DNA from 4 places in the Bacillus sp. JJ1609 genome. Region 4 is predicted to be linked to each of the others. Evidence: riboswitches for the same ligand, from Rfam matches in the RefSeq annotation. Region 4 holds a riboswitch; each other region holds the start of a gene.
What was found. A riboswitch is a leader RNA that binds a small molecule or an ion and turns the genes downstream of it on or off. The one in region 4 is predicted to bind S-adenosylmethionine.
Positions count from the first base shown of each region.

Region 1: it holds a riboswitch for S-adenosylmethionine, as region 4 does, so the genes downstream of both, metK (methionine adenosyltransferase) here and V7654_RS04525 (O-acetylhomoserine aminocarboxypropyltransferase/cysteine synthase family protein) in region 4, are expected to answer to the same signal.
Region 2: it holds a riboswitch for S-adenosylmethionine, as region 4 does, so the genes downstream of both, V7654_RS11850 (methionine biosynthesis PLP-dependent protein) here and V7654_RS04525 (O-acetylhomoserine aminocarboxypropyltransferase/cysteine synthase family protein) in region 4, are expected to answer to the same signal.
Region 3: it holds a riboswitch for S-adenosylmethionine, as region 4 does, so the genes downstream of both, V7654_RS18285 (methionine ABC transporter ATP-binding protein) here and V7654_RS04525 (O-acetylhomoserine aminocarboxypropyltransferase/cysteine synthase family protein) in region 4, are expected to answer to the same signal.

Region 1 covers NZ_JBALSS010000024.1:242,782-246,994, reverse strand. The annotation lists gene pckA (phosphoenolpyruvate carboxykinase (ATP)) at 1-1,324, opposite strand, end outside; SAM riboswitch class I at 1,640-1,780, shown strand; gene metK (methionine adenosyltransferase) at 2,079-3,278, shown strand; gene asnB (asparagine synthase (glutamine-hydrolyzing)) at 3,560-4,213, shown strand, end outside.
Region 2 covers NZ_JBALSS010000013.1:58,265-62,477, reverse strand. The annotation lists gene V7654_RS11855 (M4 family metallopeptidase) at 1-1,089, shown strand, start outside; SAM riboswitch class I at 1,573-1,684, shown strand; gene V7654_RS11850 (methionine biosynthesis PLP-dependent protein) at 1,771-2,883, shown strand; gene metC (cystathionine beta-lyase) at 2,880-4,064, shown strand; gene V7654_RS11840 (bifunctional homocysteine S-methyltransferase/methylenetetrahydrofolate reductase) at 4,061-4,213, shown strand, end outside.
Region 3 covers NZ_JBALSS010000025.1:96,204-100,416, reverse strand. The annotation lists gene V7654_RS18295 (MetQ/NlpA family ABC transporter substrate-binding protein) at 1-322, opposite strand, end outside; gene V7654_RS18290 (methionine ABC transporter permease) at 350-1,015, opposite strand; gene V7654_RS18285 (methionine ABC transporter ATP-binding protein) at 1,005-2,018, opposite strand; SAM riboswitch class I at 2,138-2,242, opposite strand; gene V7654_RS18280 (chromate transporter) at 2,445-2,975, opposite strand; gene V7654_RS18275 (chromate transporter) at 2,972-3,544, opposite strand; gene V7654_RS18270 (methyl-accepting chemotaxis protein) at 3,832-4,213, opposite strand, start outside.
Region 4 covers NZ_JBALSS010000005.1:171,569-175,781, forward strand. The annotation lists gene V7654_RS04505 (YusG family protein) at 119-358, shown strand; gene V7654_RS04510 (toprim domain-containing protein) at 538-894, shown strand; gene V7654_RS04515 (thioredoxin family protein) at 901-1,227, shown strand; gene V7654_RS04520 (hypothetical protein) at 1,573-1,926, shown strand; SAM riboswitch class I at 2,022-2,124, shown strand; gene V7654_RS04525 (O-acetylhomoserine aminocarboxypropyltransferase/cysteine synthase family protein) at 2,206-3,522, shown strand; SAM riboswitch class I at 3,640-3,753, shown strand; gene V7654_RS04530 (methionine ABC transporter ATP-binding protein) at 3,948-4,213, shown strand, end outside.

The sequences.
Region 1 (4,213 bases), on a different contig from region 4:
CAAGCTTCATCCGGCTTCCTGTTCCGTACTCTCCACCAGTCCATCCTGTGTTAACGAGGAATACCTTCGCGTTATGCTCATCGATTTTTTCGCCAAGCATCTCTGCATAGCGTGTCGCAGCAAGCGGCAAGAAAGGGGAACCGAAGCAGGTAGAGAATGTTGCCTGTGGTGATGTGATGCCGCGTTCTGTTCCTGCAAGTTTGGATGTATAGCCACTCAAGAAGTGGTACATTGCTTGCTCCTTGGTAAGCCTCGCAATTGGAGGCAGCACTCCAAAGGCGTCAGCAGTCAAGAATACAATCGTATTCGGATGTCCTGCAATACTTGGTTCAACGATATTATCGATTGCCTGAATTGGATAAGCTGCGCGAGTATTTTCCGTCAGTGAGCTGTCATCATAGTCAGCAACGCGCGTTTCACTGTTAACAACAACATTTTCAAGGACAGAACCGAAGCGGATCGCGTCATAAATCTGTGGCTCTTTTTCCTTAGAAAGGTTGATGCACTTTGCATAGCAGCCACCTTCAACGTTGAAAACACCGTTTGCCGACCAGCCGTGCTCATCATCGCCGATCAATCGGCGGTTCGTATCAGCAGACAATGTGGTTTTTCCTGTTCCGGATAATCCGAAGAACAAGGCAACATCACCTTCACGCCCTACGTTAGCAGAGCAATGCATGGATAGGATGCCGTTTTCAGGAAGAAGATAATTCATGACAGAGAAAATAGATTTCTTCATTTCTCCTGCATATTCTGTACCGCCAATTAGTACGACGCGCTTCTCAAATGAGACGATGATAAATGTTTCTGAGTTTGTCCCATCTTCCTTTGGATCAGCTTTGAAGGTAGGCGCAGAAATGACAGAAAATCCCGCTTCATGGCTAAGCAGTTCCTCTGCATCCGGGCGAATGAATAATTGGTGGGCAAATAAGTTGTGCCACGCATACTCGTTAATGACCTGTATAGGAAGGCGGTATTTCTTGTCTGCACCAGCAAAGCCTTTAAATACAAAGACTTCTTCTTTTTCTTTCAGGAAATTCAAAACTTTATTATAAAGTTTCGTAAAGGATTCCTCAGAAATTGGCTGGTTGACAGAGCCCCAGTCAATCTTATCCTTTACCGATTCCTCTTCTACAATAAATTTATCCTTAGGTGAGCGGCCAGTGTACTTTCCAGTAGTAGCTCTTACTGCACCTGTGGAGGTCAACAGACCTTCATTGCGATTCAATACTTTTTCAACCAGCTGCGGGACAGATAGCTGTACCTGTATATTGCTTCCTTTTAATAAAGCTGAAAGTTCATTGGAAATTCCTACAACATTCATCCGAGAATACCTTCCTTTTTAAAAGATTGATATATTGAAAGTGTTTACATCTCGCTATTAGTTTAGCACATTACATTAATTAATCTATACTAATGCTCGAAAAAATTCCCTCTTTTACAAAAATGTATATATAAATAGAAGAAGGCCGGAGCAAGAACCAAATAACTCCACCCCAGGATTTTAACACACTAACGCATTGGGGGTCAGACCCCCAGCGCTTTAAAGTGGGAAAGTTCTGCATGAATCGACATTTTGTGAAGAAAAGGATTGACATGTATTTGTAGGTTCGTTATGATTTTGATTTGAACGGATACTCTCTTATCCCGAGCTGGTGGAGGGACAGGCCCAATGAAACCCAGCAACCTGCAAACGAGAAATAACAGCCTGGTAAAGGTATGTTTTTTTCGGGCAAAGGTGCTAACCTGACGCAAGGGAAATGCCCTTGAACGATAAGAGCGAAAGGCGCGGATTAAAGCAAAAACCTTTCCTCAAGCTATGGAGAGGTTTTTTATATTGTTTTTTTCTGTATTCTGTCTGCTGGTCTATTACCAATAGCAGTCGATCTGCCTTCTTTGGTGTCATTGCTCCCATGGGTAGGATTAGGAAAAGTTAACTCAGCATGAAGTTTAAACAAATTTTTCTAATAAAAACTCAGCGTTTATTTCATACTACATAGGGAATGAGTACCGTATCACACCGAGGTTTGTATTGGGACAGCCTCGATCAATTTTTTATAAATGAGGGAGGAAATCAGATGTCAACAAAACGTCGTTTGTTCACTTCTGAGTCAGTAACAGAAGGCCATCCGGATAAAATTTGCGATCAGATCTCTGACGCAATTTTGGATGCGATCCTTGCTAAGGACGCTAATGCCCGTGTTGCTGCAGAAACATCAGTTACTACAGGCCTTGTACTAGTTGCAGGGGAAATCACAACATCTACATACGTAGATATTCCAAAAATCGTTCGTGAAACAGTTAAGGAAATCGGTTATACGCGCGCTAAATACGGTTTTGACTCTGAAACTTGCGCAGTATTGACTTCGATTGACGAGCAGTCTGCCGATATCGCAATGGGTGTTGACCAGGCTCTTGAAGCTCGTGAAGGACAAATGTCTGATCAAGAGATCGAAGCAATCGGTGCAGGAGACCAGGGCTTAATGTTCGGTTTTGCATGCAACGAAACAAAAGAGCTTATGCCTCTTCCAATTTCATTGGCACACAAGCTATCACGCCGCCTGACTTTAGTTCGTAAAGAAGAAATCCTTCCATACCTTCGTCCGGATGGAAAAACTCAAGTAACAGTTGAATACGATGAGAACGACAAGCCTGTCCGCATCGATACAATCGTTATTTCAACACAGCACCACCCAGAAGTTTCCCTGGAGCAAATCCAGCGCAATCTTAAAGAACATGTCATCAATCCTGTTGTACCAGCAGAATTGATCGATGAAAATACAAAATACTTCATCAACCCAACTGGCCGTTTCGTAATCGGCGGACCACAAGGTGATGCAGGATTGACTGGCCGTAAAATCATCGTTGATACTTACGGCGGATATGCTCGCCACGGCGGCGGTGCATTCTCTGGTAAGGATCCTACAAAAGTTGACCGTTCAGCTGCATACGCTGCACGTTACGTTGCGAAAAACATCGTAGCTGCTGGCCTTGCTGAAAAAGTTGAGGTTCAGCTTGCTTACGCTATCGGTGTTGCCCGTCCTGTATCCATCTCTATCGATACTTTCGGAACAGGAAAAGTAAGTGAAGATGTATTGATCGATGTTGTAAATAACAACTTCGACCTTCGTCCTGCTGGCATCATTAACATGCTTGACCTTCGTAAGCCGATCTACAAGCAGACAGCAGCATACGGACACTTCGGCCGCACGGATGTTGATCTTCCTTGGGAGCGTACTGACAAAGCAGAAGCATTACGTACACAAGCACAAGCTTAATAAAATCGAAAAGGGAGTTGCATAGAAATATGTAACTCCCTTTTTAATTTTCCGTCTTATTAAGAGAACTGCAAAGGCAAACAGGACCTAAATACCCGCAAGAATGGAGTTTCTGGTTTGCATCTAGACCAAAAGGTGTAAAATAAAGTATTACCTTAATTTTCCCTGAGATTTTACTGCAAATTTTTTGTGTTTAATGGTAGTATTAGATGGTATGTTTTTAGATGAGCTTAACGAAAGAACAATAAATTTTTTCTGAAATGGAGAAGGTGAAGTACATAATGTGTGGCTTTATCGGTTGTGTACATGAAAAAGCACAAGAATTCAGCAGCGAACAAAAGCAGCTGTTTAAAAATATGAACGATATCATTACCCACCGTGGACCGGACGATGATGGGTATTTTTATGATGAGCATATCCAATTTGGCTTCCGCCGTCTGAGCATTATTGACATTGAAGCGGGACATCAGCCTCTGACGTATGAAAATGAAAGGTACTGGATCATTTTCAATGGCGAGATTTACAACTATCTTGAGCTTCGCGATGAATTAATTGAAGAGGGACTTAAATTCGAGACTCACTCTGATACAGAAGTCATCATTGCTCTTTACAGCCATTACAAAGAGCACGCAGTTGACAAGCTGCGCGGAATGTTCGGCTTTGTCATTTGGGACAAACAGGAACAAATCCTTTTTGGAGCACGCGATCACTTTGGCATTAAGCCATTCTTCTTTTTTGAAGACGGAGACCGCACTTATTTTGGTTCTGAAAAGAAGAGCATCCTGCTTGCATTAGAGAATGATGTACTTGATTACAAGGCATTGCAGCATTATTTAACGTATCAGTTCGTTCCAGAACCAAACACATTGTCTGAAGGCATTTACAAGCTTGAGCCAGGGCATTATTTTACAAAGAAAATCGGTTCACCAATGGAG
Region 2 (4,213 bases), on a different contig from region 4:
GTTTATGCATATCATGTAACACTAAATTTCTTAAGCCCTGAACCAGGAAACTATCAATATTTTATCAATGCTGAGACAGGTGAAATCATCAATAAATATAATGCAATCGACACTGCCGGCAAAACGGATCCTTCTTTGACAGGCTCGAACACAGTCGGTTCTGGAGTCGGAGTTCTAGGTGATACTAAAACGTTGAATACTTTACTTTCTAATGGTGCTTATTATCTACAGGACAACACTCGCGGTTCAGGTGTATTAACGTATGACGCAAAAAATCGTCAAACAACTCCTGGCTCTTTATGGATGGATGCGGATAACAATCTTAATGTGAAATATGATGGTGCTGCCGTTGATGCCCACTTCTACGCAGGCAAAACATATGATTATTATAAAAATGTGTTTAACCGCAATTCCTATGACAATAAAGGAGCAGCTTTGAAATCTTCTGTACACTACAGCAGAAATTATAATAATGCTTTCTGGAATGGCGCTCAAATGGTTTATGGTGATGGAGACGGAACCACTTTCGTCCCACTTTCAGGCGGTCTTGATGTTGTAGCACACGAATTGACACATGCTGTAACAGATTTCAGTTCCGATCTTGTTTACCAGTATGAATCTGGCGCTTTAAATGAAGCGATTTCTGATATCTTTGGCACAATACTTGAATTCCATACCAATAACAATCCGGATTTTGAAATTGGCGAGGATATCTACACACCTAATACAGCTGGAGATGCTCTTCGTTCAATGAGCGACCCAACTAAATATGGTGATCCTGACCACTATTCCAAGCGTTATACTGGTACATCCGATAATGGCGGCGTTCATACAAACAGCGGAATCATCAACAAGGCTGCTTACCTTCTAAGTCAAGGCGGAACACATTATGGTGTGACAGTACAGGGAGTTGGCACTGATAAACTGGGAGCAATCTTCTATCGTGCTAACACAGTATACTTCACATCTTCAACAAACTTCAGCCAGGCAAGAGCTGGACTTGTACAGGCTGCCACAGATCTTTATGGTGCTTCATCTGCAGAAGTAACTTCTGTTAACAAAGCATTTGACGCAGTTGGTGTAAATTAATAGAGTTTCATTTTTAGAGACTGACTTAAGAAGTTTAGGAACTTCTTGAGTCAGTTTTTTCATTTTACTAGATTATAGGTTTGATTGCAGACATCTTCTGGCGGTAATTTCTCTTTTTGGCAACCCCTTTTTATTCTGGATCACTATCTTCACATCAAAAGCCTTTATTGGTTACCTGTTTATCCCCTACCGTGCTTTTTTGGGCGCCAATGGACTTCATTGGTGACCTGTTTTTATCCTATTAGCATTTTTAGGCCCCAATCGCTTTTATTAGTTACTTGTCAACGATATGAGTAGTTATTTTCGAACGACAATTAATTATTTTTTAATCATAATTCCAGTCTTAGCGGTTCCGCTTCTCTCTTAATTGATTATTAAAAAACCTAAACGGTTAATACACTCAATCACTTTAGCGCTTTAATTAACTGTTGACAGCAGTTATAAAAGGTTGTAATATTTAGAGAAATTTAATAATTCTATAATTTCTTATCCAGAGAAGCAGAGGGTCCTGGCCCTATGAAGCTTCAGCAACCATCAACTTTTTGTTGAAAAGGTGCTAATTCCAGCAAGTTTTTTAAAACTTGGCAGATAAGGAGAATGACTCGTAATTATCAAAGTCTTCTTCTTATAGAAGGCTTTTTTATTTTATCTAAAAGACTAAAAACATCAGGAGTGAGTTTATTGGTAAAAATCGAAACGAAATTAGCACAGCTTGGCAACAGGAGTGAAACTGCGACTGGTGCAGTCAATCCCCCTATTTATTTAACGACAGCCTACCGTCATGAAGGAATCGGTCAGTCGAGCGGATATGACTATGTCCGCACAGGAAACCCTACCCGGGAAATTCTTGAAAAAGCAATTGCAGACCTTGAAGAAGGTGACCGCGGGTTTGCCTGCAGCTCAGGCATGGCTGCTATCTGGACGATCCTTTCCCTATTTCAGAATGGTGATGAGTGGGTCGTATCGAAGGATTTATATGGCGGAACCTATCGACTTCTGGAGCAAGGCTTCAAAAAATGGGGATTAAATTGTACATATGCCGATATGGCTGATTTGGATGAAGTCGCCTCAGCAATCACTCCGAAAACGAAGGCTCTTTTTGTAGAGACACCGACAAATCCTCTGATGGAGCAGGCAGACATCGAGGCAATCGCAGACATCGCAAAGACGAATGGGCTGTTGTTGATTGTCGACAATACGTTTTATACTCCCCTGCTGCAAAAACCGATCACCCTTGGAGCAGATATCGTTATCCATAGTGCCACTAAGTATCTTGGGGGTCACAATGATGTATTGGCGGGATTGATTGTTGCCAAAGGAAAGTCATTGTGTGATTCTCTATTCCTTCATCACAATGGAGGCGGCGCTGTGCTTAGTCCCTTTGATTCATGGCTTCTTATTCGGGGGATGAAGACCTTGTCATTAAGGATGGAGCGTCATGAACGAAACGCAATTCATCTGGTGGATTATTTAAAGGAACATGATGCCGTCACAGATGTCCTTTATCCTGGCAGGGGCGGGATGATTTCTTTCAGGGTGAAATCCTCTTCGATGGTGAATCCGTTTTTACAAAGCTTGTCCACCATCACCTTTGCAGAAAGTCTTGGGGGTGTTGAGAGCTTTATCACCTACCCTGCTACACAGACCCACGCAGACATTCCTGCTGAAATTCGTGAAAAAATCGGAGTTTGCGATCGTCTGCTTCGCTTCTCGGTGGGTATTGAGAATGCTGAAGATTTACTGGCTGATTTAGAAAATGCTTTTAAAAGAGCTGAACAGGAGGCAAAAGTATGAGCGACTGTTACACCTTTGATACAAGACTCCTTCATAATAAGCATAAAGTAGACCCAGCTACCGGAGGAGTCAGCGTTCCAATCCAGCATGCCTCCACCTTTCACCAGCATTCTGTAGACCATTTTGGGAAGTACGATTACAGCAGGAGTCTAAATCCCACCAGGGAAGCACTTGAAGAGATCATTGCTGAACTCGAAGGCGGGACTCGAGGTTTTGCCTTCTCTTCTGGTATGGCAGCCATATCGACGGCTTTTCTCCTCTTTTCCCAGGGGGACCATATTGTAGTGACGGAGGATGTTTATGGCGGAAGCTACCGGATGGTGACACAGGTACTCAACCGTTTTGGCATTGAACATACATTTGTTGATATGACAGATCTTGATGCAGTAGAAAAAGCGGTCAAGCCCAATACGAAATTACTATATGTAGAAACACCATCGAATCCTTTGCTTAAGGTTACTGACATTCAAGCGATTAGCAAAATTGCAAAGAAGCATGGAGTTTATACATTTGTCGACAATACCTTCATGACTCCCTATTTACAAAGACCACTGGAGCTTGGAGCGGATCTTGTCCTCCACAGCGCAACGAAATTCTTGTCAGGACACAGTGATACCGTTGCCGGTCTAGCTGTTGTTAAAAATAATGATCTCGGAAATAAGCTTTATTCCCTGCAAAACTCGTTTGGTGCAATCCTGGGAGTACAGGATGCCTGGCTGGTAATGAGAGGCATTAAAACATTATCAGTGAGGATGAACCAGTCACAGGACAGTGCGGTTAAGATTGCTCATTTCCTTAAAAATGAACCTTCTATTAAAAACGTGTATTATCCTGGTCTATCTGAGCATCCTCAGTATAACGTACAACGCCATCAGGCTGATGGTCCAGGTGCAGTGCTCTCTTTTGAGCTTGAGAATGTGGAGCAATTAAAGAGATTCATAGAAAATCTAAAGCTGCCAGTGTTTGCGGTCAGTCTTGGAGCAGTCGAATCGATCATCTCCTACCCTGCAAAAATGTCTCATGCAGCCATGCCGGAGGATGAACGAAAAAAACGCGGAATCAGTGACGGCCTGCTGCGGCTATCGGTTGGACTTGAAAATGCGGATGATCTGATCAAGGACTTCGAGCAGGCATTAATATGTGTTACCAAAGAAACACCACACAAGGAGGCAGTAAAATGAGCTTCCTGAAACGGTTAGAAAATGAAATTTTAATAGCGGATGGAGCAATTGGCACCCTTCTCTATTCTTACGGTGCAGGAACCTGTATTGAAGAATTGAATATTTCTCATCCCGAGGATATAGTTCGTATCCATAAGGCGTACATGGAT
Region 3 (4,213 bases), on a different contig from region 4:
ATAATTCAAGGTCATGCTCTTTTGCGAAATTCTCCATATACACTTTGTGCTGGAATAGGTTTGCATCAAGGTCCCCTTTTGATAAAGCTAAGTTAGGCTGGATGTAATCGCTGAATTCCACAACTTTCACTTCATATCCTTTTTTCTCAAGCAATGGTTTGATTGCTTTGGAAACCATATCACTGTAAGGGCCAGAAGTCGCTCCAAATGTGACTTCCTTCTTGTCTTCCTTCGTATCTCCGTTTGAAGCTGAATCGCTGCTGCATGCTGCAAGCAATCCGATTGTTAAGAATAAAACGACTGAATAAATAAGCTTTTTCATTTAAAATAACCCCCATTTTTTTATCTTTTATCTTTTATCTACTAATCTTGCAATCCTGTCCCCGCCGAACTGAATCAGCTGGACCAGGCAAATTAGAATAATAACCGTAGTAATCATGATGGTATTGTCATATCGGTAGTAGCCGAAACGGATTGCAAGGTCGCCAACTCCGCCGCCGCCAACAATCCCTGCCATTGCTGAGTAGGCAACAAGACTGATGATCGTAATGGTCACTCCCTGGACAATTCCCGGACGGGCTTCTGGGATAAGTACATCTTTTATAATCATCCACGGTGTTGCACCTGTTGCAACTGCTGCCTCGATTACCCCTTTATCGATTTCCCGGAAGCTTTGCTCTACTATTCTTGCAAAGAAAGGAATGGCTGCGACCGATAAGGAAACAGATGCTGCTGTTGGCCCAATTGTAGTGCCGGCAATTAAGTTAGCCAGCGGCAGCAGGGCGATCAGCAGGATGATAAATGGAACTGAACGAAGCATATTTACGATGAAGCCTGCGATATTTTTAAAAATTTGATTCTCCAGGAATAAGCCTTTATCTGTGACAAATAACAGCACCCCCGTTGGCAGCCCAATGACGATCGCCACAACGATAGATATTCCGACCATATAAATCGTTTCAAAGAATGCTTTATTCAATTCCGGCAGCAGGGAAACCAGGCTCTCAGGCAGCATCATGAATCACCTCCAGATTTTTTGTTCTTGATGCGATATAGTCTATAGCGCGGTCAAGTTCGTTCTTGTCACCTGCAACCTCCATGATAAAAATCCCAAGCGGAATCTCCTGTATGTATTCAATCTTTCCATGAAGGATATTGCCTCTTACTTTGAATTTTTGGAACACATCAGAAATGACGGATTGCTCAGCAATCGCACCCTGGAAGTAAATTTTAATGATCTTTCCCTGACGCTCCTCAAGCAGCCTTTCCGGAAGATCAAACTGAAGGATCGAGTTGACAAAGTCCTTTGTCAGTGGCTGCTGCGGGTTGGCAAACACATCATACACATTTCCTTCTTCGATGATTTTTCCATCCTGCATGACAGCCATCCTGTCACAAATCGACTTGACTACTTCCATTTCGTGAGTGATGAGGACGATTGTGATTCCTAATTCAGTATTTATCTTTTTTAACAATGCTAAAATCGATCTTGTTGTGCTTGGGTCCAATGCTGAAGTAGCTTCATCACACAGCAGGACTGAAGGATTGTTCGCAAGTGCCCTGGCAATCCCCACGCGCTGTTTTTGACCCCCGGACAATTGTGCAGGATATACATCTTTTTTATCCGAAAGGCCAACCATATCCAGTAATTCTATTACTCTTTCATTTATCTTGGTTTTTGGAGTGCCTGCTGCTTTTAGGGCAAAAGCGATATTTTCACTTACCGTTTTAGCACTGACGAGGTGGAAATGCTGAAAAATCATACCTATTTTCAGACGCGCTTTGCGCAGGTCACTTTTATTTAAGGAAGTAAGCTCCACACCGTCGATAATCACTTCCCCCGACGTCGGCTTTTCAAGGAGATTTAAGCATCTGAGCAAGGAACTTTTTCCTGCTCCGCTGTAGCCGACGATTCCATAAATCTCACCCTTATTCACCCTTAACGATACATGGTCAACACCTGTTACAGTTCCACTTTTCGTTTCATACACCTTGACCAATTTACTAACTTCTATCATGTATTGCCCCCCTATCAAAACGTCCTTATTCGCCTGGTATCTCTGTAGCAACAATTCGTATCTCTAAACGAAAAAATGCCTCTTTCATTCACAGAAAGAGGCATCGTAAAAATCTATACGACTTATCTCTCAGAATGAAATCATTCTGTAGGAAGTGGCACCGTTCCTAAAAGGAGGTTGCCGGACGTCATAGGGCCTAATCCCTCGGTCACTCTTGATAAGTAACTTATTTAATTTGATAATTGAAATCATAAAACCTTCTGATTTGTTTGTCAATATAGTATTTTGATATTCAAACCCATGATACCGCTTTCATTGTTGCGGGAGTAAGCTAGATTTTTTTTTTGCGCATTAATGCATTTCCTCTCCCTTTTTGCCAAATTCAGTAAAAATAAAATATGAAAAATGTATAAGAAAAACCCTTGTTTAAGATAAAACAAGGGCTCCGTATACGAGCGCTCCTGCTATGACATATGCAGGGTGCACTTTCATTTTTTCCATAAGCAAAAAGCTCAGGCCGCCGATTAGTCCTGTCTGCAGCAGTCCGACCCCTTCATAGGAAGAGAAAAAGAAATCATATGTCATGACCCCAAGTAAAACGGCAATGACTGGACGGACGACGAGGGTAAGACGCTTTACTCTCTGAGAATCCTTAAATTTCATTAACAGGCCGAGCAACCCGATCATTAAGATCAAGGAAGGAGCAACTGAAGCAAATACTCCGACAGCCGCACCGAGGATTCCTCCCTCCGAATAGCCAATATAACCGGCCATTTTCGTTGCGATTGGTCCTGGCAGGGCATTGCCCATCGCGAGCACTTCACTGAATTCATTAACCGTCATCCAGTCGTAGCGGTCAACTACTTCATTTTCAATTAACGGAATGGAGGCCGGACCTCCGCCGTAGCCTAAAATCCCAGGGATAAAGAAGGCCAAAAAAATTTTAAAATAAATCATCGCTGCTCTCCTCCTGCTTTTTCATTTTTAGAAGAAGAGTCCTTCTTAAGCAAGGCGCCTATTAATAAAACAAAAATTAAAATTCCTGGGTGTACGTGTAGGAATTGCATAAGCAGTAAGCTTCCAGCCAGCGCAATCGCTGTCCATTTCCAACCGAGCTTGGAGGTTCCGGATTTTTTTACGAAATCCCATGTCAGAACAGCAAGCATCACAGCAACTACTGGTCCCACAGCCTGGGCCATGCCGCTTACCCATGGTTCATCCTTATAGGCATTCAGGCCGGTCAGAAGAAGGATCATCAAAATAATGGTTGGTATAATTGTCGCTGCCAGTGCATTAATCATTCCCAGGACGCCGGCTACACGGAAGCCGATATATCCTGCCAACTTCGTCGCGATCGGTCCCGGCAGGGCATTTGCTAACGCAAGAATGTCGCTGAATTCATCGGCTTCCATCCATTTATATTTTTCTACGACTTCCTTATGTACAAGTGGGATTGAGGATGGCCCTCCTCCGTAGCCGAGGATTCCTACTCGAAAAAACGCTAAAAATATATCTGCCTGTTTCATGTCCCTTCACCATCCTTTTCTGCATTAAAGCTTAAATGCTGTGTTTCTATTAATTTTTTCTTCAATTTTAATTAAAAAATTCTGTTAAACTTACCTGTTGATTTCCTCTCCAGTGCACCTTTTCCGTGGTCAGTCCTGAAGCCTCCTCGGCGTTATCCCGAGTTTCCCGAAGTTGTCTCGCTCATTCTGAGTTAATCAACATAGTGCCAAAATCAATAAATCAATATTGAGCTTTCTCTTTGCCAAATAAAAAAGTATCACAGCATTCTAGCCGTGATACTTACATTTTACCTTTTAAATTTAAATACGGAAACCGAAATATTCAAATCATTTGTCAGCTTGCGGAGGTCGGTTACTTTTTTGGAAAGATTTCCGAAGGCTGAGAGCTGTTCTGCAGTTGAAGCTGATATCTCCTCGCTGCCTGCAGCTGTTTGTTCCACAACTGCACTGATGGACTCCACATTATAAAGAACTCTTGCACCCAATTCTTTTGATGCTTCCATCCCCTGGACAAGCTGATTGATTTTTATTGAGATTCCTTCTACCTTTGTTTCAATATTTTCAAATGCAGCCATTGTTAATTCCATTGACTCCATCTGCTCTTCAGCGATCATACCACCTGTATTAACGGCTGCAGCAATATCTTCAAGCCCATCCTTCAACAGGTTG
Region 4 (4,213 bases):
GTTTTCGCATTCATTAAATCGATATCTACTGATAATCTCCTGCATTTTTCCATCACTGCATCTTGTTAATTTCGGACAAAATAAGAGCAGCGAAGAACATGGGAAAGGGAGTAAAGAGATGACGTTAAATCAGCAAAAATTAGATATTACTGACCGTGTGACAGGCAAATTAGAAAATGGAGCAATCCAGCTTTATTTAGAAAATGACCCAATCGGAAAGATCAAACTCCCGGAAGGTGTTCAGCTTGAGCTTGGTCATCATTATAAATCCGAACAGAATAGAATTTACCAGCATGTATCAGTTCCGGACCAATCAGAACCTCGGTATACTGATTGTGATGAAGGCGGCTGGTGTTAAGGATTAAACAGCGGCCAATTGAGCCGCTGTTTTTTTCATAAAAACATACTTAGGGGCTAGTTCAAATTTTTGCAATATAAAACAAAAACAGTGACAATAGAAATATGTACTAACCCGCACAATTCAATTAATAATGTTTATAATGTTGTAAAGTAATTATTTTCTGGTGCTAGGTGGTTATGGCGATGGACGAAAATCACAAGGTGATCATAGTGGAAGGCTCGTCAGACAAAAGAAAGGTACAGACCGTACTAAAAGAACCGGTAGAAATTATTTGCACAAATGGAACGATTGGTGTGTCTAAGCTTGATGAGCTGATTGATTCACTTTTTGATAAAGATGTATATATTCTCGTGGATGCGGATGCATCCGGGGAAAAGCTTCGAAAGCAATTTAAACGGGAGTTTCCCGAAGCGAATCATCTGTATATTGATAAAATGTACAGGGAAGTGGCCACTACACCGGAATATCATCTGGCTACTGTTTTAATCGCAGCAAATATCGACGTTCATGCAGAGTATTTAGAAAAAGGATGACTGTAGATGAAAGAGTGGACAAAGGAAGAAATAGAAGCTTTTTTGGGAGAAAAGCAGACAGGATTCCTGTATTTTTATACGCCTATGTGCGGAACATGCCAGGTAGCAGGAAAGATGCTTACAGTAATAGAACAATTGCTGCCTGATATTTCTGGCGGCAAAGCAGATTTGAATTACTTGCCGGCAATGGCCGAGCGATTCGAAATCGAAAGCGTTCCATGCCTGATTGTCTTAAACGAGGGAGAGATTCAGGAGAAAATATATGCCTTTCAATCCGTCCCTTATTTATATGAAAAATTGAAAACACTAGAGAATGTACAAACAAACGGCTAAGCCGTTTGTTTTTTTGATCAGCAGTCTTAAAACTTATCTGAGGCGTGTGAAATATCATTTGCCCCTGAGAGAATCATGAAGGGCTTAGCTACATTGCATGATCTTTAGACATATTTCTCGGGAAATGATAGACAATGCCGAAATTCAACCTAGGCATTGTCTTTTTTTAGCTGATTTCGCACGAAAGCAAGAATAAGGTATCAAGTATTTGCTGGAATGCAGCATCAATCGACTTTCTTACCCTGGTGAACCTATTTATTTAGGTGTCCCGTACTATTTGTCGAAGGATTATTACAGGTTTTTTCCATTACACAAGGAATATGTAATAACAGGGGGCTGAACGGGATGGAAGAAAGAATCGAAAGCTTTATGAATGAAATTCAGAACAAGAATCATATTATGCTATTAGTTAATAATCTGGATTTATGTCTCTCGATTGAAGCAGAAGAGCAAACTTATTATTTATCGTTAAAAAAGAATAAGGTTGAATTCAGCAGAGAGGGTACATTTCCAGCTGTTCAATATGCGAAGCTTTCTGGAAGGGAAGATCATTTAATTCATTTGCTTGATGGACACATAAAGCTTCGTGAGGGCATTAACATAGGCTATTTCAATCTTGTATGCCCATTTAGGACTTTATTGGTGCTTGATTCAATCTTTTATCTTGCCAGGCCGATGCCTGCAAAAGTTTTTATCTGAAAAATCAAAAAAATATTTGACCGGCTGCTCTAATGCATGATATTATCACGTTAACTTACAAAACCATTTCGAGGCAAAAATTTTAAAACTAAATATTCTTATCAAGAGAGGCGGAGGGACTGGCCCAATGAAGCCCGGCAACCGGTTAATAAACACGGTGCTAATTCCATCAGAGTAATTGCTCTGAAAAGATAAGGAGAGACGATAAACGACCCTCTTCTTAGGAAGAGGGTTTTTTCGTTTCTTCTTTCCTAAAATTAATCGAATGGAGAGATGGAAATGGCGGAAAAACAGCGGAACTACAAAATTGAAACTTTAGGTGTACATGGAGGGCAATCACCAGATTCGGTTACAGGGGCTAGAGCGTTGCCAATCTATTCTAGCAATGCTTTTCAATTTGAAAATACGGGCCATGCGGCTGATTTATTTGCACTTAAAGAGTCGGGCTATATCTATTCCAGGATACATAACCCGACAGTAACAGCTCTAGAGGAAAAAGTTGCATTGCTTGAGGGTGGCATTGGCGCGCTGGCAGTATCCAGTGGGATGGCAGCAATCACAATGGCTATCTTGAATATTGCTCATGCAGGTGATGAAATAGTGGCTGCTTCCAATCTCTATGGAGGTACTTATAATCTTTTTGCCGTTACTTTGCCCAAGTATGGGATAAAAGTTCACTTTGTCGACCCTGAAAACACTGAGAATTTCAGAAAAGCAATCACACCGAAAACGAAGGCCATTTTTGCAGAAACGATTGGAAACCCAAGCCTGCGAGTTTTAGATATTGCTAAAGTAGCTGACATTGCCCACGAGACAGGAGTTCCACTGATCATCGACAATACGTTCGCCACTCCATATTTATGCCGGCCAATCGAGCATGGAGCAGACATTGTAGTCCACTCAGCAACAAAATGGCTTCTTGGAAATGGAACAGTTCTCGGGGGTATCATCGTTGACGGAGGCAATTTTGACTGGAAGTCTCCTAAGTTCCCTGGTTTTAATGAACCGGATTCCAGCTATCATGACCTTGTATACAGCGAGGCAATCGGGGCTGCAGCTTTTATTGTAAAAGCACGGGTACAGCTGCTGCGTGACCTGGGGCCATCAATCAGCCCGCAAAGCGCGTTCCAATTCAATCTGGGAATTGAGACTTTACATGTCAGGATGAAAGAGCATGTCGCGAATACATTGAAGGTGGTTGAATTCCTTGAATCACATCCGGCAGTTACGTGGGTTGCATACCCGGGACACGATGCCCATCCTGACAAAAGGCTTTCAGATCAATATTTACCTAAAGGTGCAGGAGCCATTGTTGTTTTCGGCATCGAAGGAGGAAGGGATGCTGGAGCAAAGCTGATCAATTCAGTCAAATTATGGTCGCACGTTGCCAATGTTGGAGATGCGAAAAGCTTGATTATCCATCCGGCAAGCACGACACATCAACAGCTTGATGCCGAAGGACTTAAGGCAGCCGGCGTTCCCGAGGACCTGATCAGACTCTCGGTCGGAATTGAAAATATAGAAGACATTTTAGAAGATTTGGAGCAGGCGATCGAAAAAGCGACTGGTGTTCCATCTGCTGCAGCAAAAGTATAAAACGCATTTTCCAGTACATTCCATTTGATATTTGAGAATAATTTTATTGACACCCTTTTTTATTCCATGATAAAATCACACTCGTAACTTAAAACCGATTAAAAACTGAATAGCGTGCTCTTATCAAGAGAGGTGGAGGGAAGTGCCCTATGAAACCCGGCAACCGTCAATAAGCTTGCTTATTGAAATGGTGCCAATTCACTCAAAGCTTTTAGCTTTGGTAGATGAGAGAAAGGATACAGCCTACAATTATGCCTTTCTGCTCATATGCAGAAAGGCTTTTATTATTTTAAGAGCATAATTGGTCTGTGGACCCTGTGAGTTGTTTGAATTAATTTACTCAGGGAATGGGAAACTAGACTGATAAAGTTGGACAATTTAACGGTTTTAAAAAAGATTATTCGGTTGTAAAGAGGGTGAGTCGATTGATCACAATAAAAAAGGCGAAAAAGATTTATGCTTCCAAAAAGGGAGAAGTAAAAGCCGTCGATGATGTAAATCTTGAAGTCAAAGAAGGTGAGATTTATGGGGTCATCGGATATAGCGGTGCCGGTAAAAGTACATTGATCCGCATGTTGAATGGTCTTGAAATCCCTACATCAGGTTCAGTGGTCGTGGCCGGCAGGGAAGTATCTCGAATAAAAGGAGCAGAACTCAGAAAAGCGCGCCAGGAAATAAGCATGATTTTCCA